Regions from separate parts of the Streptomyces sp. NPDC012835 genome, predicted to be linked through region 3. Evidence: riboswitches for the same ligand, from Rfam matches in the RefSeq annotation. Region 3 holds a riboswitch; each other region holds the start of a gene.
The links. Region 3 has a riboswitch for cyclic di-AMP ahead of ACFY6S_RS21470 (M23 family metallopeptidase). Riboswitches for the same ligand answer to the same signal wherever they lie in the genome.
Positions count from the first base shown of each region.

Region 1 (5,470 bases), on a different contig from region 3:
TGCTCGAACCCCTGCCGGACGTCCTCGGCCGGTTCGGCCGTGAACGGCCCGACGTGCGCTTGGAACTGCACGAGATGGCGACCAACCGCAGCACGGCCGCACTCGTCGCCGGCGAACTGGACGTGGCGATCGGCCTCGGCCGGCCACGGGGCGTCGGGGCCGAGCAGTTGGTATCGGTGCCGATCGGGCACGACCACCTGGTCGCGGTCGTGAGCAGCACGCACCCGTACGCGGGTCAGCCGTCGGTGGACGTGGACCGGCTGCGGCGACAGCCGCTGATCGTAGCGCCGGGCGAGGACGAGCCCGCGGTCGTCGCCGGGCTGCGGACCCTGCTGGGGAAGGACTCCCCGGCGCTCTCCGGCGCGACCGTCGCGAGGGACATCCACACGATCATCGGTCTCGCCGCGTGCGGTGTGGGTGTCGGTCTGGGGCCCTCCCGGATGCTGGCGGCCCCACGACGGGGCACGTGGCTCTGCGAGGTGACCCCGCGCACGCCCCTGCCCGATCTGGTGCTGTCCTTCAGCGCCCGGGACCGTTCCCCGGCACTGAACGCCTTCCTCGACGTCATCCGTACGAACTGCCCCGATGTCGGTGCCGCACTCGACCACCGGCTCGGCCCACCGAGTGGCTGAGGGCCACTCTCCGGAGCGATTCTCAGCGGTCTGTCGCAGGCGCCAAGTTGACGACAGACCGCCGAGCATCCGGCAGATCAGCGAGCGGCCCCACACCAGGGCCGTTGCGGCAGCGGCGGTCAGGCCGGTCGCACGCTGCCGTGGATCGGCATGTAGTAGATCGATTCCTCGCGGACGTTCGCGCCCGGCTTGGGAGCGTGGATCATCATGCCGTCGCCGATGTAGATGCCCACGTGGCTGATGTCGTCGTAGAAGAAGACCAGGTCGCCCGGGAGCAGGCTGTCGGTCGCGACGCGGGTGCCGGTGTTCACCTGGTCCCAGGTGGTGCGCGGCAGCTCCACTCCGGCGACCTTCCACGCGGCCTGCGTCAGGCCCGAGCAGTCGTAGGAGCTGGGGCCCGAGGCGCCCCGGACGTACGGTTTGCCGATCTGCGCGCGGGCGAAGGCGAGCACCTTCGCGGCCTTGGTGGCGTACGTACTGGCCGACGCGGCGGGCGCGCCACCCGCGCCGCTGCCCGTACCGCCACCCGCGCCGCTGCCCGTACCGCCGGCCGTCGTGGTGCTCGTACCGCTGCCCGTGTCCGCGTCCGGCGTGCCCGCGTCCGTGGCGGCCGGGGACGCGGTTCCGGCGGCAGCCGAGGTGCGCTCCCGCAGGTCGCGCCGCTCCTGGCGCTCGCGCTCGGCGGCCCGCGCCGCGTCGCGGGCCGCCGACTTGGACTTCGCCTCCGCCTCGCGCCGGGCCTCGGCCTCTCTCCTGAGCTCCAGCGCGGCCAGCCGGGCCCGCTCCTCGGCGGTCAGCCGCGCCAGCAGGGTGCGTGCCTCGGCCAGCTTCTTCTGGACGGTCTCCTTGCTGGTGCGCAAGGAAGTCGGGGAGTCGGTGAGCGACTCCGGGCCCTCGGTGGCCCGCGCGCGCCGCTTCGCCAGGTCGGCCTGCTGGGACTGGAAGTCCGCGACGGCGCTCCGCTGCCGCCCGGCCGGCCGGTCCGTCACCTCTTTCTGCTCCAGGAACGGCCGCGGGCCGTCCGCGAACATCAGGGCGGCGGCCGGCGCGACGGTGCCCTCCCGGTACTGGGCGGCGGCGTACGAACCGAGCGTGCGGCGGGCCTCGTTCAGCTTGTCCGCGCTCTTGGCGACGTTGTCGCGCACCCGGTCGACCGTGCGCTTCTGCTTCGCCGTGCTCGCCTTCGCCTTGTCGTACTGCCGCGTCGCGCTCCCGGCCTGGCGGTACAGGTCGTCGACCTTCTTCCGCACCTCTTCCACCGAGGGGTTCGGTTCGGCCGGTGTGGCGTCCGCGTTCTGCGTCGACAGCAGCGTGACCGAGGCGAGGGCGGCCGTGGTGACCCCGACGGCGGGGGAGTTGGTGCGGACTCCGCTGCGGTTGCGCGGCTTGCGATGCGACGCCAAGGTCGGCATCTCCTTCCGTGGACCGCCTACCGGGTTAGCTGTCGGGTTCGGGCGGAACGGAAGGCTGCCCTACGGGCCTGATGCGTACGGGGGAGCGTACGGCCCGATTCACCCCGGTGGTGCAGAGTGGGTCCCCGGTTTCGAACTTCCCTGCGGGAAGGCCGAATTCGGCGCGGGCCGCCCGCTTGGCGTGGGTCGCCTGGGGGAGACGGGCTGCCTGATCGAGCACGCTAGCCAAGTTGTGCTGCTGATGTGAAGGTGGATGGTCGATATGCCCGAAACATTTTCGTGACCATTTACGGGAGTGAGGTGCGAGGCGGGGCAATGGAGGGTATAGCGTCACGCTCGGTGATCCCCTGATCGCCTGACCGTAGGTTCTGCGAGGAGACGGAGTCCACCGTGAGGCCGGGGAACCGGGGAAAGGGCGCCCGCACGGGTCGGTGACGGTCCGGCTACGGGGAGACTTCGGAAGGCGGGCGCGGGCTGTCAGTGCGGCGGCCTAGACTCGGAAAGCGATGAGCAGCCTCTTTGACGACAGTTTCCTGGCGGACCTCCAGCCCTCCGGCGACGAACACCCGCCGCCGCCCGAGGAGCCGGACGACCATGCCCCGGAGCAGGTGCCCGACGACCTCTTCGGGGGCGCGTTCGACGCGCCCCCGGCCCGGGACCCGTACCACCGCGACGGTGCCCCGCGCACGGTCGTCGACCCCGCCGCGCTGCTCGACGGGCTGAACGACGAGCAGCGCGCCGCCGTCGTGCACACCGGATCGCCCCTGCTCATCGTGGCCGGGGCCGGATCCGGCAAGACCCGCGTCCTGACCCACCGGATCGCGCACCTGCTGGGGACCCGCGGCGTCCACCCCGGGCAGATACTGGCGATCACTTTCACCAACAAGGCCGCCGGCGAGATGAAGGAGCGCGTCGGACAGCTCGTCGGCCCGCGCGCCAACGCCATGTGGGTCATGACCTTCCACAGCGCCTGCGTGCGGATTCTGCGCCGCGAGTCGAAGAAGCTCGGCTTCACCTCGTCCTTCTCGATCTACGACGCCGCCGACTCCAAGCGCCTGATGGCCCTCGTCTGCCGCGATCTGGACCTCGACCCCAAGCGCTACCCGCCCAAGTCCTTCAGCGCCAAGATCTCGAACCTGAAGAACGAGCTGATCGACGAGGAGACCTTCGCCGGCCAGGCGGCCGACGGCTTCGAGAAGATGCTCGCCGAGGCGTACCGGATGTACCAGGCGCGGCTGCGCGAGGCCAATGCCCTGGACTTCGACGACATCATCATGACCACGGTCCATCTGCTCCAGGCGTTCCCCGACGTCGCCGAGCACTACCGGCTGCGCTTCCGCCATGTCCTGGTGGACGAGTACCAGGACACCAACCACGCTCAGTACACGCTCGTACGCGAGCTGGTGGGCCCCTCGGGCGAGGGAAGCCACCCGGCCGAGCTGTGCGTGGTCGGGGACGCCGACCAGTCGATCTACGCCTTCCGGGGCGCCACGATCCGCAACATCCTCCAGTTCGAGGAGGACTACCCGGACGCGACCACGATCCTCCTGGAGCAGAACTACCGCTCCACACAGACGATCCTCAGCGCCGCCAACGCGGTCATCGAGCGCAACGAGAGCCGCCGCCCGAAGAACCTGTGGACGAACGCCGGAGCCGGCGCCCGGATCACCGGCTACGTCGCGGACACCGAACACGACGAAGCGCAGTTCGTCGCGGAGGAGATCGACCGGCTGACGGACTCCGGCGACGCCAGGGCGGGCGACGTGGCCGTCTTCTACCGGACGAACGCGCAGTCCCGTGTCTTCGAGGAGATCTTCATCCGGGTCGGCCTGCCGTACAAGGTCGTCGGCGGCGTGCGCTTCTACGAGCGCAAGGAGGTCCGCGACGTCCTGGCCTACTTGCGCGTGCTGGCCAATCCGGAGGACAACGTACCGCTGCGCCGCATCCTCAATGTGCCCAAGCGCGGCATCGGGGACCGCGCCGAGGCGATGATCGACGCCCTCGCACTCCGGGAGAAGATCACCTTCCCGCAGGCGCTGCGGCGCGTGGACGAGGCGTACGGGATGGCGGCGCGCTCCGCCAACGCCGTCAAGCGTTTCAACACGCTGATGGAGGACCTGCGCACGATCGTGGAGTCGGGTGCGGGGCCCGCGACGGTGCTGGAGGCCGTCCTCGAACGGACCGGCTATCTGGCGGAGCTCCAGGCGTCGACGGACCCGCAGGACGAGACGCGTATCGAGAACCTCCAGGAACTGGCCGCGGTGGCGCTGGAATTCGAGCAGGAGCGCGGCCAGGCCGCCGGACGGGGCGAGGGCGAGAGCCAGGGTGAGGGCGAGGAGGCCGCGCCCGCGCCCGCCGGACCTCCCACCCTCGCCGAGTTCCTGGAGAAGGTGGCCCTGGTGGCCGATTCGGACCAGATCCCCGACGAGGACGAGGACGGCTCCGGGGTCATCACGCTGATGACGCTGCACACCGCCAAGGGCCTTGAGTTCCCCGTGGTGTTCCTGTCGGGCATGGAGGACGGCGTCTTCCCGCACATGCGTTCCCTCGGCCAGACGAAGGAGCTGGAGGAGGAGCGGCGGCTCGCGTACGTGGGCATCACGCGCGCCCGTGAACGGCTCTATCTGACGCGGTCCTCGATGCGCAGCGCCTGGGGACAGCCCTCGTACAACCCGCCCTCGCGCTTCCTGGAGGAGATTCCGGGCGAGCACCTGGAGTGGAAGCGGACCGGCGCGCAGATCCCGGCGGGTCCGACATCCGGGATCACGTCCTCGCTGTCGTCCTCGGCCTCCGCGCGGTCGCGGTCCGGCGGTCCGACGGGCTTCGCCACCCGGCGTACGACCGACAAGCCGGTGATCTCCCTGGCCGTCGGAGACCGCGTCACACATGATCAGTTCGGCCTCGGCACGGTCATGGCGGTGACGGGGACGGGCGCGGACGCGCAGGTGACGGTCGACTTCGGGGACACCAAGCCCAAGCGGCTGCTGCTGCGGTACGCGCCGGTCGAGAAACTCTAGGTCGCGGGACCCGACCGGATCGTGCCGGTGCCCTCTCCGAGGAGAGGGCACCGGCACGATCGTAGGCAGGTGGATGTCCGGCGGTACGGCGGCGGTCGCCGTACCCGGTCGGTCAGGTCGGGTCGACGCCGTGGCTGCGCAGCCACGGCAGCGGGTCGATCGCGGCGCCGGCGCCGGGCCGTACCTCGAAGTGCAGGTGCGGGCCTGTGGAGTTGCCGGAGCTTCCCGAGTAGGCGATCACGTCACCGGCTTTGACCGAACCGGACCGGATCTTGGTGCTGCTGAGGTGGCAGTACCAGGTCTCGGTGCCGTCGGGGGAGGTCACGATGGCCATGTTGCCGTAGGCGCTGTTGTACTGCGTCCGTACGGTGCCGTCCGTCGCGGCCATCACCGGCGTCCCGTACGAGAC
Region 1 is NZ_JBIBBW010000003.1:333,504-338,973, reverse strand. It holds gene ACFY6S_RS14800 (LysR family transcriptional regulator) at 1-632, shown strand, start outside; gene ACFY6S_RS14795 (NlpC/P60 family protein) at 752-2,044, opposite strand; cyclic di-AMP (ydaO/yuaA leader) riboswitch at 2,043-2,218, opposite strand; gene pcrA (DNA helicase PcrA) at 2,551-5,061, shown strand; gene ACFY6S_RS14785 (peptidoglycan DD-metalloendopeptidase family protein) at 5,174-5,470, opposite strand, start outside.
Region 1: it holds a riboswitch for cyclic di-AMP, as region 3 does, so the genes downstream of both, ACFY6S_RS14795 (NlpC/P60 family protein) here and ACFY6S_RS21470 (M23 family metallopeptidase) in region 3, are expected to answer to the same signal.

Region 2 (5,470 bases), on a different contig from region 3:
CGGACTGTCCAAGGAGTTCCTCTTCGGCGAGTGCTTCACCTTCCTCGCCCAGCCCGGATACGCCCCCGCCTACGGGATCGACGGCATGCGGTACGGGGAACTCCAGCGGAAGTCCGCCAAGACGCAGCACGACTTCAACACCACGGCGTCCGGCATGGGCTTCTACCCCTGGACCCAGTGCGTCACCCGGCTGAGCGCGTAGCCGGCCCCGCGCCGCACCGACCCGGGTAGCGGCGCCGCGCTTGCCGCCCACCGTGGCGCGGACCACCGGCCCCACTCCGGATCGACACCGTCGGCCTGGAGTGGGGCCCCTTTCGTCCCCGGTACGCCACCGGGTCTCTCCTCGGTACACCATCAGGTCACTCTGTACGTCCTGTACATTTTCTACGGACGCGTCCGCCCGTGGAGACCCGCGCACCGAGGAGAGGTATGCCCATGAACAGCCCTTCGGCCCGTTACGTCCTGCCCGAGTTCACCGAGCGGACGGCCAACGGGAGCCGGACGCTCGACCCGTACTCCAGACTCTTCGCGGACCGGATCATCTTCCTCGGCACCGCCGTCGACGAGACCGCGGCGAACGACGTGATCGCTCAGTTCGTCCACCTCGAATACGACGCGCCCGACCAGGACATCCGGGTCTACATCAACTCGCCCGGCGGTTCGGTCGACGCCCTGTCCGCGATCTACGACACCATGCAGCTCGTCACCTGCGACGTGGAGACGACCTGTCTCGGGCAGGCCGCCTCGACCGCCGCCGTCCTGGTGGCCGCCGGGACGCCGGGAAAGCGCATGGCCCTGCCGGGCGCCCGGTTCGTGCTGCGCCAGCCGAGGGCCGAGGAGCCCCTGCGCGGCCAGCCGTCCGATCTGGAGATCCAGGCCCGGGAAATGCTGCGTCAGCGCTCCCTGCTGACCTCGATGCTGACGCGGCACACCGGGCAGGGCGCGGACCGGATCGCGGACGCCGTCGAACGGGACACCATCCTCGACGCGCCGGGAGCCAGGGCGTTCGGGCTGATCGACCACGTGATCGAGAGCCGGAAGACCTCCGCGCGCCGGCTCGGTTCCGTCGGCGGGTGAGGAGCGGAAGCGGTGCGGCGGGAGCGTGGCGGGGGTGAAACGCCGTGGGCTGTTCCCGTACGGGCGCGTCCATATGAGAAACCCTCACCCGTTCAACGTATGAACTGCTGACACATTTCGGAGGAGTCGAGTTGCGCGCTGCGGCCGGTCCGCTATGGCGCGGCCCTGATGCCCCGCAGGCGCGGACCTCATCGGGCGTCAGGAACCCGGTAGGAAAAACCCCTTCGCCACTCCTATGGATCAGCCGTGAGGAAGTTCACATATCGTCGTTTCAGCTCGGAAATCGGCGCGCTCCTGGGTCAAGATCCCTGGGACGACAAGCCCCCGCCACCCCCGGCGGGGCGATCCGGGCGGACGCCGAGTCCTGCCGCCGTTCCGGGTGTCTGAGTCGACAGAGTGGATCGGCAGGAGTGGAGGACCCGAGCAGTACGGGACGACGCCAGTCGTGGTCGTCCCTTGGGGTGAAGCCGCGGGAACTGTCTCCGACAGGGCTCAGCGGCCGGGCAACTTCGCCAGCCCGAACCCGACAGGTCATCCTTCACAGGCGGCTGACGAAGGGTTGCGCAATGTCCGCGCAGACATATGTCCCGTCTTTGTTGTCCAGGACCGGCGCGGTATCGGTCCTCACGCTCGCCGCTGTCGGCGGCACGATGCTCGTACCGGGCGCGGCGCCCGAGGCCGAGGCGGCGACGCACGCCGTCAAGGCGCTCAAAGTCGCCGCGTCGAAGAAGGGCTCACCGTACAAATGGGGGGCCACAGGACCGTACCGGTTCGACTGCTCGGGGCTGACGGTCTATTCGTTCAAGAAGGCCGGCAAGAAGCTCCCGCGCACCGCGCAGCAGCAGTACAACAGGACGCGGCACATCTCGTCCTCGAAGCGGCGCAAGGGAGACCTGGTGTTCTTCCACTCGGGCAGAAACGTGTACCACGTCGGGATCTACGCGGGCCGAGGAAAGATCTGGCACTCCCCGAAGTCCGGCTCCCGGGTGCGGCTGGAGAAGATCTGGTCCAGGAGCGCCTGGTACGGACGGGTGAACTGAACCGGCCCCGGTCGTGACTCGCGGGCCGGGCGCGGACAAGCGGTGATCAGTGGCGGGACCGGCCAGGCGCCGGCCGGTCCCGCCGGTCAGCCACCGCGCACCTGGACGGCCGCGGCCGTCCCCGCCACCGTCCAGGGCAGCGCGATCCAGACGGTCTTGCCGCCCTCCGGGGTCGGTGTGACGGAGAGCCGTCCGCCGTACTCGGCGGCCAGCGAGCGGACGATGACCATCCCCCGGCCGTTGTCCTGCTGCACGGCCGCCGGCAGCCGCTGCGGCCAGCGCGGATGGCTGTCGGTCACACCGATGCGCAGTCGCTCCTCGCGCTCCAGCCTGATCTCCACGGTGAACGTGGGCGACTGGCCGAGGGTGTGCTGCACGGCGTTGGTGGCGAGTTCCGAGACGATCAGCCGTACCGTGTCGGCCGTCTCCGCGCGGGCGGGCAGCCCCCACTCCGTCAGGAGATCGGCGACATATCTTCGGGCCGTCGGTACCGAGGCGGGATCACTCGGCAGGGTGATGGATGCTTCCTGATGGTCTGCCATGACGATGCCGTCCCTTTCCACACCGGACCGCACGACGACACAGAGCGGATGACTGCGCGGACGGCCTCGGACTGTGCTTCGCGACAGCCTGCCACTGATCGCGTCCTTCCCCGTACCGTTCCACAGAGATCCGCATATATCTGTCGCTCAATGCGGTGAACTCTGCGACGGGAGACCGTATTCGGCTACCGCGTCGACGATTTCGCTTCCCGCCGCCACCGGCGCGCGACGGGAAGAGAGAGGAAGAGACGGGACGACGGGCGGAGGGCGGATACGGCCGTGCGGCATATTCCACGGGTGCTGTCGTCCACGGGCGGCGGTTATGCCGGGCTCGCCGGGCCTTTCCTTCTCTTCTCGATTCCGAACAGCAATGATCCGGATTCACCGTTCTCGACCAGGTGGCGAAGGGGCTCTCCGGAACGGAGTGGGATTTCGAGGTGCAGGCGGGACGTCAGCGCGGGGCTGTCGCGACGACCGTGCGGACCGCCGTGTCGATCTGGCCCGCCGTCAGGTCGGCGCGTGCGGTCAGCCTGATCCGGGAGATGCCGTCCGGCACCGACGGGGGCCGGAAACACCCCACGGCGAGCCCGGCCGCGCGGCAGTCGGCGGCCCAGCGCACAGCCGCCTCCGGTGACGGTGCCCGTACGGAGACCACGGCGGCGTCCGGCCGTACGGCGGTCAGCCCCGCGTCGGTGAGCCGCCGGTGCAGCTCGCGGGCGACCTCGCGCGCCCGGCCGGCCCTGGCCGGTTCCCGGCGCAGCAGCCGCAGGCTCTCCAGTGCGCCGCCCACGGCCGCGGGCGCGAGCCCGGTGTCGAAGATGAACGTACGGGCGGCGTTGACCAGATGGTCGACGACCCGGGCCGGGCCGAGCACCGCGCCCCCCTGGCTGCCCAGGGACTTCGAGAGCGTGAGGGTGGCGACCACGCCGTCGGCGCCGGCGAGTCCCGCGGCGTCGAGCGTGCCCCGGCCGCCGTCGCCGAGCACGCCGAGGCCGTGCGCGTCGTCGACGAGCAGCGCGGCTCCGCCCGTACGGCAGACCCCGGCCAGCTCCGTCAGCGGAGCGGCGTCGCCGTCCACCGAGAACACCGCGTCGGTGACCACCAGTGCCCGCCGGCCGGGGTGCGCGTCGAGCGCCTTGGCGACGGCGTCGGGGCGCGCGTGCGGGACGACGACGGTCTCGGCGCGCGAGAGCCGGCAGCCGTCCACGATCGAGGCGTGGTTGCCCGCGTCGGAGACGAGCAGCCCGTCGCGGGCGGTGAGCGCGGTGAGCGCGGCGAGGTTGGCGGCGTATCCGGAGGAGAGGACGAGGGCGGCCTCGAATCCGCAGAACCCGGCCAGCTCGCGCTCCAGTTCGGCGTGCAGATCGGTGCTGCCGGTGACCAGCCGGGACCCGGTGGCCCCCGCGCCCCAGCGGCGCGCGGCGTCCGCCGCCGCCCCGGTGACGGCCGGGTGCCTGGCGAGGCCCAGATAGTCGTTGCTCGCCAGGTCGAGCAGGTCCTGGCCGGCCGGGCGCGGCCGGAGCGTGCGGACCAGTCCCGCCCCCGCACGGCGCCGCGCCTCGTCGTCGGTCCAGTCGAAGGGGTCCTGCTTCACGGTTCCGGGCCTCCGGCGGGCGTCAGTGGGGCGCTGCGTGCCCACCCGGGCGACATCCTTTTGTGGGCGAGCGTCCTTTTGTAGGCAGCGCACAGACTCTAACCGCGCCCCGAACAGGACAGGGTGTGGTGATACACACACCTCGATCCGAGGGTGTTGTGGGGTTCCTCCTTTGCCCCGGCGTCTCCGGTGGGAAAGGATCTGCCCCATGGACCTGCTGAACACCTTGGTGGAGAAGGGCCTGCGGCGCGAGCTGCCGACCCGCGAAGAAGCACTCGCCGTGCTGGCGACCTCCGACGACGAGCTGCTCGACGTGGTGGCCGCGGCCGGGAAGGTACGCCGGCAGTGGTTCGGGCGGCGGGTGAAGCTCAACTATCTGATCAATCTCAAGTCCGGGCTCTGCCCCGAGGACTGCTCGTACTGCTCGCAGCGGCTGGGGTCGAAGGCGGAGATCCTCAAGTACACGTGGCTGAAGCCCGACGAGGCGACCAAGGTCGCGGCCGCCGGTGTGGCGGGCGGCGCCAAGCGGGTCTGTCTGGTGGCGAGCGGACGGGGTCCGACGGACCGGGACATCGACCGGGTCTCGCGGACCATCGAGGCGATCAAGGAGCAGAACGAGGAGGTCGAGGTGTGCGCCTGCCTCGGTCTGCTGTCGAACGGCCAGGCGGAGCGGTTGCGGGCGGCGGGCGCCGACGCCTACAACCACAACCTCAACACCTCCGAGGGTACGTACGGGGACATCACCACGACCCACACCTACGCCGACCGGGTCGACACCGTGCGGCAGGCCCGCGACGGCGGGCTGTCCCCCTGCTCGGGCCTGATCGCCGGGATGGGCGAGAGCGACGCGGATCTGGTCGACGTGGTCTTCGCGCTGCGGCAGCTGGACCCCGACTCGGTGCCGGTCAACTTCCTGATCCCGATGGAGGGGACACCGCTGGCCGCGGAGTGGAACCTCACCCCGCAGCGCTGTCTGCGCATCCTGGCGATGACGCGGTTCGTCTGCCCGGACGTGGAGGTCAGGCTCGCCGGCGGCCGCGAGGTGCATCTGCGCTCGATGCAGCCGCTCGCCCTGCACCTGGTCAACTCGATCTTCCTCGGTGACTACCTCACCAGCGAGGGCCAGGCGGGCCAGACGGACCTGGACATGATCGCGGACGCGGGATTCGAGGTGGAGGGCGCGGAGACGGCGACGCTGCCCGGGCACCGGGCGGGCG
Region 2 is NZ_JBIBBW010000004.1:565,235-570,704, forward strand. It holds gene ACFY6S_RS20625 (hypothetical protein) at 1-202, shown strand, start outside; gene ACFY6S_RS20630 (ATP-dependent Clp protease proteolytic subunit) at 436-1,077, shown strand; cyclic di-AMP (ydaO/yuaA leader) riboswitch at 1,436-1,639, shown strand; gene ACFY6S_RS20635 (C40 family peptidase) at 1,644-2,117, shown strand; gene ACFY6S_RS20640 (ATP-binding protein) at 2,204-2,659, opposite strand; gene ACFY6S_RS20645 (8-amino-7-oxononanoate synthase) at 3,111-4,253, opposite strand; gene bioB (biotin synthase BioB) at 4,462-5,470, shown strand, end outside.
Region 2: it holds a riboswitch for cyclic di-AMP, as region 3 does, so the genes downstream of both, ACFY6S_RS20635 (C40 family peptidase) here and ACFY6S_RS21470 (M23 family metallopeptidase) in region 3, are expected to answer to the same signal.

Region 3 (5,470 bases):
CGGGCGGAGGCGATCGGCGCGACGACGGTCGGCCGGGACGCGAGCCAGGCCAGGGCGACGGTCGCGAGTTCCGCGCCGTGCGCCTGCGCGACGCGGTCGAGCGCGCCGAGGACCTTCACGCCCCGGTCGCTCTCCAGATACTTCGCCGCGCCGCCGGCCCGCGCGCTGTCGACGGTCGTGCCCGGCCGGTACTTCCCGGTGAGGAAGCCTGCGGCGAGCCCGTAGTACGGGACCGCCGAGAGCCCGTGTGCGGCCACGGTGTCCTGGAGTTCGCCCTCGTAGGTGTCGCGGGAGACCAGGTTGTAGTGCGGCTGGAGCGCCACATAGCGCGCCAGCCCGGCGCGCTCGGAGAAGGCGAGTGAGGCGTTGAGCCGCTCGGCGCTGATGTTGGAGGCGCCGATCGCGCGGACCTTGCCCTCCCGCACCAGCTGGTCGAGAGCGGTGATGATCTCCTCGACGGGCACGGACTCGTCGTCGTAGTGCGTGTAGTAGAGATCGATGTAGTCCGTGCCCAGGCGGGTCAGCGACGCCTCGGCGGCGGCCTTGATGTTGGCCGCCGACAGCCCCTTGTACCGGGGGTGCGCGCCGACCTTGGTGGCGAGGACCACGTCGGAGCGGTTACCGCGCGCGGCGAACCACTTCGCGAGGACGGACTCCGACTCACCGCCCTGGTGCCCCGGAATCCAGGACGTGTACGTGTCGGCGGTGTCGATGAAGTTGCCGCCGACTGCCGTGTACCCGTCGAGTACGGCGAACGACTCCTTCTCGTCGGCGGTCCAGCCGAAGACATTGCCGCCGAGGTTGAGCGGGTAGACCTGGAGGTCGGACTTTCCGAGCGTACGCAGTTCAGTCATGCGTTGTTCCAACGCGGAACGCGGCCGTCCCATTCCCCGGCCCGACGTCCTGAAGACCGGCATCGGCCCGGGGCGGGAGGGGGCCGGGTCCGGGGAGCGGACCCGGAACCGGCCGGGGTTGTCAGGGGTTGATGCCCTTGCCGTGCAGCCAGGCCATCGGGTCGACACCGGCGCCGCCGGCCGTGTGGACCTCCAGGTGCAGATGGGGCCCGGTCACATTGCCCGTGGCGCCGACCCGGCCGATGACGTCGCCGGTGGAGACCTTCTGGCCCGCCGTGACGGTCATCGAGGACTGGTGGGCGTACCAGATCTCCGTACCGTCATCCAGCTCCAGGACGGTGCGGTAGCCGTACGAACCCGACCAGCCCGCCGACTTGACGGTGCCGCTGTGCACGGCCTTGACGGGCGTGCCCGTGGGGGCGGCGAAGTCCAGGCCGGTGTGCTGGCCGGAGGACCAGAGCGAGCCGGCCTGACCGAAGGTGGAGGTGATCGTGTACGACGAGGTGGGAAGGGCGTAGCTGGCGGCCAGCTTGGCGAGGCGCTCCGCCTCCGCCTTGGCCTCGGCTTCCGCCTTGGCCTTCGCCTTCGCCTCCGCGGCTTCCTTCTCGGCCGCGGTCTGCTGCTTCTTGGCCTGCGAGGCGGCCTCGACCGCTGCGGCGGTCTCGGTGGCCGCCTTCTGGGTGGCGTCGGCCTCGGCCTGCTGCTGCTCGGCCTGCTGGAGGATACGGGCGCGGAGCGCCTCGCCGGCGGTGGTGCCCTGCTCGCTGTCCGCGGCCGTCAGACCGGCGGAGGTGAGGGGCGCCTGCGCCAGAACCTCCGACGCGGTGTCCCGCTCGGCGGTGGAGGAGGACCCCATGCCCGGAAGGGATGTGGCGTCCGGGAGATTGTCCGCGATGACATCGGGCAGGGATATGGAGACGGCGGGCTTGTCCTGGGCCGTGGCGATGCCTCCGGCGCCGACGGCGGCGATGACACCCACGCCGAGGACCGTGGAGCTGCGGGCGAGTCCGCGCTGCTTGGCGACGCGGTGCCGGCCGCGTACGGGGCGGACGGTCTCCTCGGTGGGGTTCCACTCACCCCAGGACCTCTCCGCCTCGCCGCTCTCGCCCAGGCCATGGCCGTAGGGGAGATTGTCAGCCGGTGCGACGGTTGCTACGGGCCCTTCGAGGGCAGGCTTGTTGGACGCCACTGGGGCGCACTCCTTTCCTTCCTTCTCGCCTACCGGGTTAGCTGACGGGTTCGGAGCAGGAAGGTCTCCTACGAGGGTTCACGCTGCCCGCGCAAGGCAGCGAAAGCTCCCGATTCACCCCAATTGATGGTTCCCCGGTTCCCTCGCGGGATTCGGCGCGTGCGGCACGGTGCCATCTCTGGCGACGGCTGGGACAACCGCGCTGCGTTATCGAACGTTAATAGAGACCAGGGCGTTATTCCAAGCTGTTCCCGATGATCGTTAACAACTTCGCAACGGACACACCGGGACACAAGAGCGCTCAAACGGGCGAGTTGACCGGCCGTCCGGCACTTTCACGTTTCTGATGGTGTGTCATCTGTTATGCGGAGGGGCATCCGGCGATCACACAGCGTGGTGATCGCGCGACGGGGCCCGTCCGCTCACGGAACGGCCACGCCGGTGCCGCTCGCCCGCTCACGGAAGGACCACGCGGGGGCGGCGCGCTCACGGAACGATCGGCATCGTCCTGCGCCGCTCCGGCTGCGTCGGCGAGGGTCTGCTGACCGCGAGCAGCGCCATGTCGTCCTGGCTCCCGCCGCCGGTGTGCAGCCGTACGTCGTCGATCAGCGCCTGGAGCAGTTCGTCGGGCCCCGGGAAGATCCGCCCGTCCAGCCGGTCGCGCGGGGCGTAGAAGACGCCCTCGCGGTCGCGCGCCTCGGTGAGCCCGTCCGTGTAGAAGAGCAGCGTCGCACCGTCGGGGTACGGCTTCTGCTCGGCGCGGTCCGGCCACGAGCCCAGCTCGCTCATCCCGAGGGGCAGCGCGGGATCGCTCGGGACCAGAATCCGTACGCCCCCGTCCCCGAGCATGATCAGCGGTTCGGGGTGCCCCCGGTTGAGCAGCCGCACCACGGCCTCACCGTGCGGGATCTCGGCGAGCACGGCCGTGGTGAACCCCTCGAAGACATCGACCCCGGCCCGCCGTGTCCCCTCGCGCAGCAGCGCGCGCTCCAGCCGCCGCGCCACCCCCTCCAGCGACGCCTCCTGCTCGGCGGCCTCGCGGAAGGCGCCGATGAGCACGGCGACCGCCTCGACCGCCTCCAGCCCCTTCCCCCGTACGTCTCCGACCACCAGCCGCACCCCGTAGGGCGTGTCCTGTACGGCGAACAGGTCACCGCCGATGAAGGCGCCCTCCTGCGCCGCCTCGTACCGCGCGGCTATCCGCAGCCCGCCGATCCGCTCGGCGGGTCTGGGCAGTACGGCGCGCTGGGCGGTCTCGGCGATGATGCGGGCGGAGGCGAGCCGCTCACCGCTGCGTCTGACGACGCCGGTGATGTACAGGGCGAGCAGGGAGACGACCAGCACGGTCAGCAGCTGGCTCAGCGACTCCAGGGTCATCAGCGAATTCGCCCGGATGTGGAGCACGATCTCGGCGACCAGGGAGATGACGGAGACCAGGAACGTGCCGAGCAGCGGATAGAACGGCGCGGCGACCAGCGGCGCGGCGGCGAAGAGGGGCGCGGCGGTCACCCGGGTCGGGGTGGAGATGTCGAGGACGATGCCGCCGATGATCACGAGGGCCGGGAGGAACGTCACGATCCGGCGCCCGGCCCGACCGCGCGCACCGGGCCGCCGCCACGAGTCGCGACCGCGGCGGGTGTGCTTCGCGTGCTCCTCGCCGAGGTCGCCCGGCCCCCAGAAGCCCGCGCCGTCGGCCGCCCAGAACGCACCGCCGCCACCGGCCCGCCGGCCGTGGCCGCCGATGCTCGCGTAGAGCTTGCTCAGCTTCCCCACCAGTCGTCTCCTGCCCGGTCCGCTCGCGGCTGCGGACGGTACCGCGTCCACCCAGGCTGGCCGTCACCGCCGGGGGCGGCGACTCACCGTCGGCCGAGTGGGCTACGGTCCGGGCCCGGTGCCGGGTGCCGGTCGCCCGGCCCGCGTCCCGGCGAGGTCCCGGTGACGTCCCGTACAGCACAGCCGTACTTTTCACGGTACTTGTCAGGGCTTGTCATGGCTTGTCGTGCCCTCCCGCGCCCGAACCGCCGCCGGGGGAAGCCGCCGGAATCGCGTCGCACGCACGACGAAGGCCCGGATTCACCAGGAATCCGGGCCTTCGTTTTCTTCCAGTAGCGGGGACAGGATTTGAACCTGCGACCTCTGGGTTATGAGCCCAGCGAGCTACCGAGCTGCTCCACCCCGCGCCGTTGAAGACAACTCTACGGCATCCGGAGGACGGTCATGACCACCCCCTGCCGGAGCGGGTCAGGCGGCCTCCAGCACATCGGCCCGCACCGCGGCGGCCCACTCGACCAGCAGTCGCTGATAACGCTCCTGGTCAGCGGGGAGGAGCACGCCACCGGACCGCGTCCACAAGGCGCGGATCTCCTCATTGACCACAGCGGCGGACCTGATGGGCCGGGCCACGCGGGCACCACGTAAGGCGCCCCGGGCACCGGAAGAAGAAATGGATGAGGAAGCGAACATAGGAACAAGGCTACGGCCAGCCACTGACAATCGGCAGAGCGTATCCCCGTACATCCGTCCGAGTGACCCGACTCACCTTCCTCCGCCCGTCCTCCGCGCAGTCGCCAGGCCCCCTCCGCGCCTGACCCGGCTCATCCCTCGGCGCCGTACTCGTGTGCGGGTCCGCCCTGCCACTCCACCCAGGCGGGGTCGTCCAGCAACTCCCAGGCATCGGGCAGCCCGGCCTGCCGGAGGAACTCGATCAGGTGGTCGTCGGAGTGGGCCAGCCCCATGATCCGCCCCCGCACGGTCACCCGCCGGCCCCCCGTCCCGGACGCTCGGTGTACGACGATCGGCACTTCGTTCATATGCTCACACCACTCATACGGCCAAGGGTGCGACGTTCTCGCGCCGACCGCAGCATCTGGCCGCCGCACTTTCCGGAGCGGGGGCCCGGCAGCGCCGGTCAGCAGCCGGCCGGGGCGCCGCGTCCGCCGGTGAGCCGGTCCCCTCTCGGCTACGGGTCCGGGGGTGTCATTCCGCCTCGGCCCGGCCGCTTCCCGCGCTCGTCAGAATCGCGGTGGCGACCACCTCGAAGAGGTGGTCGGCGCGCGGCGCGAGCGAGGGTTGGTCGCCCAGCCAGGCGAGCGCCGCCACCAGCGCGAACAGATCGGCGCCATCGATGTCGGTCCGCGCCGCGCCCGCGGCCTGGGCACGGGCGAGGAGCCGTGCGCCGGCCGCGCGCAGGGTGACGCACGAAGCGTGCAGCGCGGATTCGGTGTCGTCGATGGCGGCTGCCATGAGGACGGTCACACCCCGGTACTCGGTTGTCCACGCGACGCAGTCGCGCAGCCACGAGACGAGAGCGTCTTCGGGCGGCCTCGACGTCGCGAACTCGTCGGCCTTCGCCGTCAGTGCGTCGAAGCTCGTGCGAAGCAGGGCATCGAGCAGCGCCTCGCGCGTCGGGAAGTGACGCAGCAGCGTC
Region 3 is NZ_JBIBBW010000005.1:18,802-24,271, forward strand. It holds gene ACFY6S_RS21465 (aldo/keto reductase) at 1-854, opposite strand, end outside; gene ACFY6S_RS21470 (M23 family metallopeptidase) at 976-2,043, opposite strand; cyclic di-AMP (ydaO/yuaA leader) riboswitch at 2,055-2,211, opposite strand; gene ACFY6S_RS21475 (PP2C family protein-serine/threonine phosphatase) at 2,530-3,621, opposite strand; tRNA gene ACFY6S_RS21480 (tRNA-Met) at 4,150-4,223, opposite strand; gene ACFY6S_RS21485 (hypothetical protein) at 4,285-4,446, opposite strand; gene ACFY6S_RS21490 (hypothetical protein) at 4,638-4,853, opposite strand; gene ACFY6S_RS21495 (TetR/AcrR family transcriptional regulator) at 5,020-5,470, opposite strand, start outside.

Region 4 (5,470 bases), on a different contig from region 3:
TCGCCCCGGTCGAGCATGTCCGCGACCACGGTGCGGTTGGTCTGACGCGCCACGAACCGCACGCCGGGGTGGGCGCCGCCCCGCTCGATCAGTCTCGGCATGAGGTGGGCCTCGATGTCGTCGGACATGCCCAGCGTGAACGTCCGCTCCGAGGTCTCCGGGTCGAACCGTGCCGCGCCGGTGAGGGCGCCGTGCAGGATGCGCAGGGCCGGTTCGGTGGTCCGGGCGATCTCATGGGCGCGCGGGGTGGGCTCCATACCCGTACGTACCCGGACGAAGAGGTCGTCACCGAAGAGGCGGCGCAGCCTGCCGAGAGCGGCACTGACCGCCGCCTGGCTCAGCCGCAGCTCGGCGGCGGCGCGGGTCACACTCCGCTCGCGCATCAGCGCCGCGAACACGATCAGCAGATTGAGATCGGCCCGCCTGAATTCGGTTTCATAGATATCGATCATCGTGGATATCAGTTTGCCGGATGCCGCGAGCCCTTCGTACGGTCGCCGTATGACGCATCTGACCGCGGCCGTCGTCCAGGCGGGCTCCCGACTCTTCGACACACCCGGCGATCTCGGCAGGGCCCGGGACCTGATCCGTGAGGCGGCCGGCCGGGGGGCCGAGGTCGTCGTACTGCCCGAGGCGTTCCTAGGCGGCTACCCGAAGGGGCTGGATTTCGGTGTCACCGTCGGCAGCCGCACGCCGGAGGGGCGGGAGCTGTTCCGCCGCTACGCCGAGTCGGCCATCGGCGTCCCCGGCCCCGAGACGGCGGAGCTGGCCGCGCTCACGCGCGAGCTGGGCTGCCACGCGGTGGTGGGGGCCGTCGAGCGCAGCGGTTCGACACTGCACTGCGTGGCGTTGTTCTTCGGCCCGGAGGGGTTCGTCTCCCACCATCGCAAGCTGATGCCGACGGCCGCCGAGCGGGTGATCTGGGGCACCGGCGACGGTTCCACGATGCCGGTGGTGGGGACGGGCCGCGCCCGGCTCGGCGCGGCGATCTGCTGGGAGAACTACATGCCGCTGTTCCGCGCGGCGATGTACGCGAAGGGCGTCGACATCTGGTGCGCGCCGACGGTGGACGACCGGGAGAACTGGCAGGCCACCATGCGCCACGTGGCCCTGGAGGGCCGCTGCTTCGTGCTGAGCGCCAACCAGTACCTGCGCCGCGCCGACCTCCCGGCCGATGTCCACCCCGTACAGGGCGACGCGCCGGAAACCGTGCTGATCGGCGGCGGCAGCACCATCGTCTCCCCGCTGGGCGAGGTGCTGGCGGGACCGCTCAGGGACGGGGAGGGGATCCTCACCGCCGAGCTGGACCTGGGGGACATCGCCAGGGGCCGGTTCGACCTGGATGTGACAGGGCACTACGCCCGGCCCGACATCTTCACCCTGGCGGTGGACGAAACCGCCCGTTAGTCCTGCGGGAGTCCTGTCGGAGTCCTGCCGGGGTGCGATGAGGGGCCGGGCGTCGGCTGTCGGGCCGCGGCTGTCAGGCGCCGGCCGTCAGTAGGGGCCGTTCACGTTGTCGATCGAGCCGTACCTGGCGGCGGCGTAGTTGCACGCGGCGGTGATGTTGGCGACCGGGTCATAGCTGTCCGTCGACGTGCCGGGCACGTGGTACGCCTGGAACGTGGGGTCGATCACCTGGAGGAGCCCCTTGGACGGGGTACCGGCGACGGCGTTGGAGTCCCAGTTGTTGATGGCCGCCGGGTTGCCGGAGGACTCGCGCATGACGTTGCGGTAGATCCCGTCGTACGAGCCCGGAATGCCGTGCGTCGCCATGACGTCCAGCGACTCGCGGATCCAACCGTCGAGGTTGTTGGAGTACGTCTTCAGCGCGGCCGGCGTGGCGTTGGCGACGGTCTTCGTGGCGGTGGCGGTCTTCGCCGTCGCGGTCTTCGCGGTGGCGGTCTTCGCGGTCGTGGCCTTCGCGGTCGTGGCCTTCGCGGTGGAGCCGAGGGTCAGCTTCAGGCCGGGGACGATCCGGGACGGGTTGCTTCCGATGGCGCCCCGGTTGTCCTCGTAGAGCTTCTTCCAGCCGCCGGTCAGGGAGTGCGCCTTCGCGATCTTGGACAGCGAGTCACCGGCGACGACGGAGTACGTCAGGGGCGCCTGCCGGGTGACCCCGGCGGTCGACGCCGCGGCCCCGGCGGTGGCGTGCCCGGTCGCGGGCGCCGCCTGGGCGGTGGTGGCCGCCAGCAGCGGCAGCGCGAGCACGGCGCCTCCCGCGCTCACGGCGACGACACCACGAGCGAGCGGGCCGGTTCTGGGACGGCGGTGTTTGGCCTTTGCGGACATGACGCATTCCTCTCCGTCGCCTGCGAGGTGAGCTGTCGGGTTCGGGCAGGAGATGCCCGGCCGCCACAACGACGACTTCACCCCGAGCCGGTCCAACCACTGAACCGGCGACTTACCTGGGTCCCCCGCTCCTGCCGTACGTGAGTAGGTGTGGGATTCCGGGCAGCGGCAGGATTCGGCGTTCTGTCCGGAGTGACGAGAACGTAAGCGAGAAGTCCCGGGAGAGACAAGTCCAGAAATCGCAACGCAATCCGAGAGGCCATTGCAGCCGGGAAGATCAGAAATATTCTTCGGCCCCGAAGGGCTTCAACTCTCCATTCCCGTGGGCCAAGTGAACGAGAAGGCATACCCATGAAACGATCATCTACGTGACACATGTCACGGGTTCGAGTGGATCTTCTGTCGCCACAACGCCACCCAGAGGGCTACAAGATGCACGAATATCACCCATATCGCCACCAAGGACAAGAGCACCAAAACACCCAAAAGCTCTACGAAGGGGCGAGCTGCCGCCCGAGCGACTCCGGATCGGGATTCACCCGTCCGAGACGCCACAGTTCGGCCTCCACTCCCCTTTGCCCAAGAAAAGATCAACACGAACAAAGGGCACGCTGATGTGTCGTCAATTCACAGCAGTGACGGCTTGATGCGACGTCAGAATTCAGCGCGCCTCCGCGCGAATGCGGGCTCTGTTCGCGTTTCGGCATCGCGCCCGCTGAACAGGAATACCCGAACCGGACCGTCCGCTCTCAAGGCCGCCGTACACGGCGCCGAGTCGGTCGCCAAAGCACATGGGGCCGCGAGGCCGCCACTGAGAAGATCCAGAATGGCGAGCCCCGCCGCGACTGCCTCACCGCCTGTGGTGCCAGGGAGACCGGGCCGACCGACCGAGTCGGCGCCACCACCTCCACGAGCTCGGTCATCGCCCCGTGGCTCCGAAGGCACCCGTGCCCCGCGAATCGGACACGCCGGTGCGTCCAACGTGTCCCGGCACGGGTGCCCTCAGCCTGGTCCGGGCGAGCAGGTCGAATCCGAGCACCCCTACGGGCCGTCCCGGGCGCGCGCCCTCGACAGCCCGCTCACCGGGAGTCGGGGACAGAACCGACCGGATCAGCGGGGCAGGGCCGCACGCTCCGGCTTTCCCGCGCGGCGGCCAGGGGAAGCACATACTGGCCGGCCAGGCGCGCGAGGTGCAGCGGGAGCGGGCGGGCCAGCGGTGGGTAATCGTCGTGGTAGCGCAGCTGATGCGTCAGCGTCGCCCACTCCGCCGGCCGGTCGGGCGTCTCCCCTTCGCGCCCCGCGTCCGCCAGCGCTTTCTCCGACAGACAGCCGAGCACGGTCACTTCGAGTTGCCCGGGGTTCCAGGCGGACTTGCCGGGGGCTGTTCGTCCCCGGGCCGTCGGCACCAGTTTCATCAGTCCCTTGGGGAGTTTCGCCGCCGTGTGCGGAGTGGCGGTCGTACTGGCGAACACCCTGCTCTCATCCTCGGCCGTCCCCCACACGCCCTCGGCGAAGCCGATCTTTTCCTTGCCGTCATGGGCATACCACTCCGCCACCTCCTCGCGCGCGTTCGCATCCCTTACGAGCACCAACCGCAGGTCGTTCCCGTAGATGGTGAGGCGCTGATCGGGTTCGGTGCCGAAACCGAGCATGTCGCGGGCCAACGATCCGTTGCGCAGGCGCGGCCAGCACTGGCGCAGATTGGCCGCGTCCGCCAGCAGGAGCGTCGGGCGGTCGCGGAGTTGGAAGAGCAGGGCGCGAAGCTGCCGCTCGGTCTCCCGCTCCTGGCGTTGCCGCGCGCCCAGGCGTTCGGCGGGCCCGCGCTCCGTTCCGGTGGTCGCGTCGTCATGCCCCTCGTACGAGTCCACTGCCTCGGCTGTCGGACCGGGGGTCTTGGAGAGCAGCAGCAACAGCTTCGGGTACGGCACCCACTGAGCACGCTCGGCGTCCCACCCTTCGATCGCGTCGGGCCCGTCTCCGGGGCGGATCCGCACCGCGACGAGACGGCGGACAGGGCAACGCGTAGGTCCCTTCCGGGTGTGGCGGACGAGCCAGAGTGCCGCGTACTGGAGGTCGCCGGGAATTCCGGCGCCCACCCTGTGGGCGGGTGGGCTGATCGCACCGATCTGCCGGAACGCGTCCAGCCAGGTCCACCGGGCCCGGTGTTCCAAGGCACTTGCGGCGTCCTCGGGCGCGTTGACGAACTGGCTGACCCACCCCTGCCGTGCCCAGGCGATACGCAACGCGTGTTTGGGATCGGAATCCGGGACAGCGGCGAAGCGGCCCTTGCCCGCGATTTCCGCGATCACGACACCGGCGTCGTCGCCACGCGGCGGCGCCAACCGGTCCGCCACGATTTCACACCGCCCTTCGGTCGCCTCGGCGAGCCGCGTGGCACGGGAACGCCTACGGTCCCGGGAGACCGGCAGTGCCTCGGCCAAGGGTCCGGCGGGCCGGGCGCGTACGCGGATGTCGATGCCGTCATCCCGCCACTGCCAGATGTCGTCGGTGCTCGGGCCCACTCTCTCCCCGGCGGCCGAACCGATGAGCTTGGGCAGCTCCGACAGCAGCGCGGCACGTGTCTCCGGGGACTGCCAGAAGACCTCGACCTCCAAGCGGCGGCCGTTCAGAGCGCGTGCCAGTGCCGCGCGGCGCTGCAGCGCCAGCTGCGCGTCCCGGACCCCGGGCTGCCCCTTGGTGGCCGAACGGGGAAGCAGGGATGGGGTGTTGCGTCTGGTGACTCGCGTGAGATCGCTGACCCGGCGCAGCACCGGACGCAGCCCTTCCTCCACCCAGGCGTCCAGGTCCGCCCGCTCCCGGGGCATCAGCCCGGGGCCCACCGCGTGCGGACCGACCGAAGGGTGGTAGACGATGCCGGCGGCCACGTCACGGCATCCATTGATCCAGCGTTCCGGATGGGTGAAAAGTTCCTCGGGTTCCGGGTAGCCACGCACGATGTCCAGTTCGGGCAGCAGCAGCGCGGGGCTGTGGCGGCGCCAGGCAAGCTCCTTGCGACGCCGGTCGTAACCGAGGGAGTTCACCGTCAGCCGGTGGCCCCGGTCAGGCCCTTCCGGCCACGGCAGTGGGGCGTCGAGCAGGACCGTCGCTCCACCGAGCCGGTGGGGGCGTACGTCCAGCCGCGTGGCCCACCGACGTACCTGGGTGGAGACATGGACACGGA
Region 4 is NZ_JBIBBW010000001.1:1,622,755-1,628,224, forward strand. It holds gene ACFY6S_RS06645 (LysR family transcriptional regulator) at 1-452, opposite strand, end outside; gene ACFY6S_RS06650 (nitrilase-related carbon-nitrogen hydrolase) at 502-1,407, shown strand; gene ACFY6S_RS06655 (transglycosylase SLT domain-containing protein) at 1,495-2,289, opposite strand; cyclic di-AMP (ydaO/yuaA leader) riboswitch at 2,294-2,480, opposite strand; gene ACFY6S_RS06660 (pPIWI_RE module domain-containing protein) at 3,369-5,470, opposite strand, start outside.
Region 4: it holds a riboswitch for cyclic di-AMP, as region 3 does, so the genes downstream of both, ACFY6S_RS06655 (transglycosylase SLT domain-containing protein) here and ACFY6S_RS21470 (M23 family metallopeptidase) in region 3, are expected to answer to the same signal.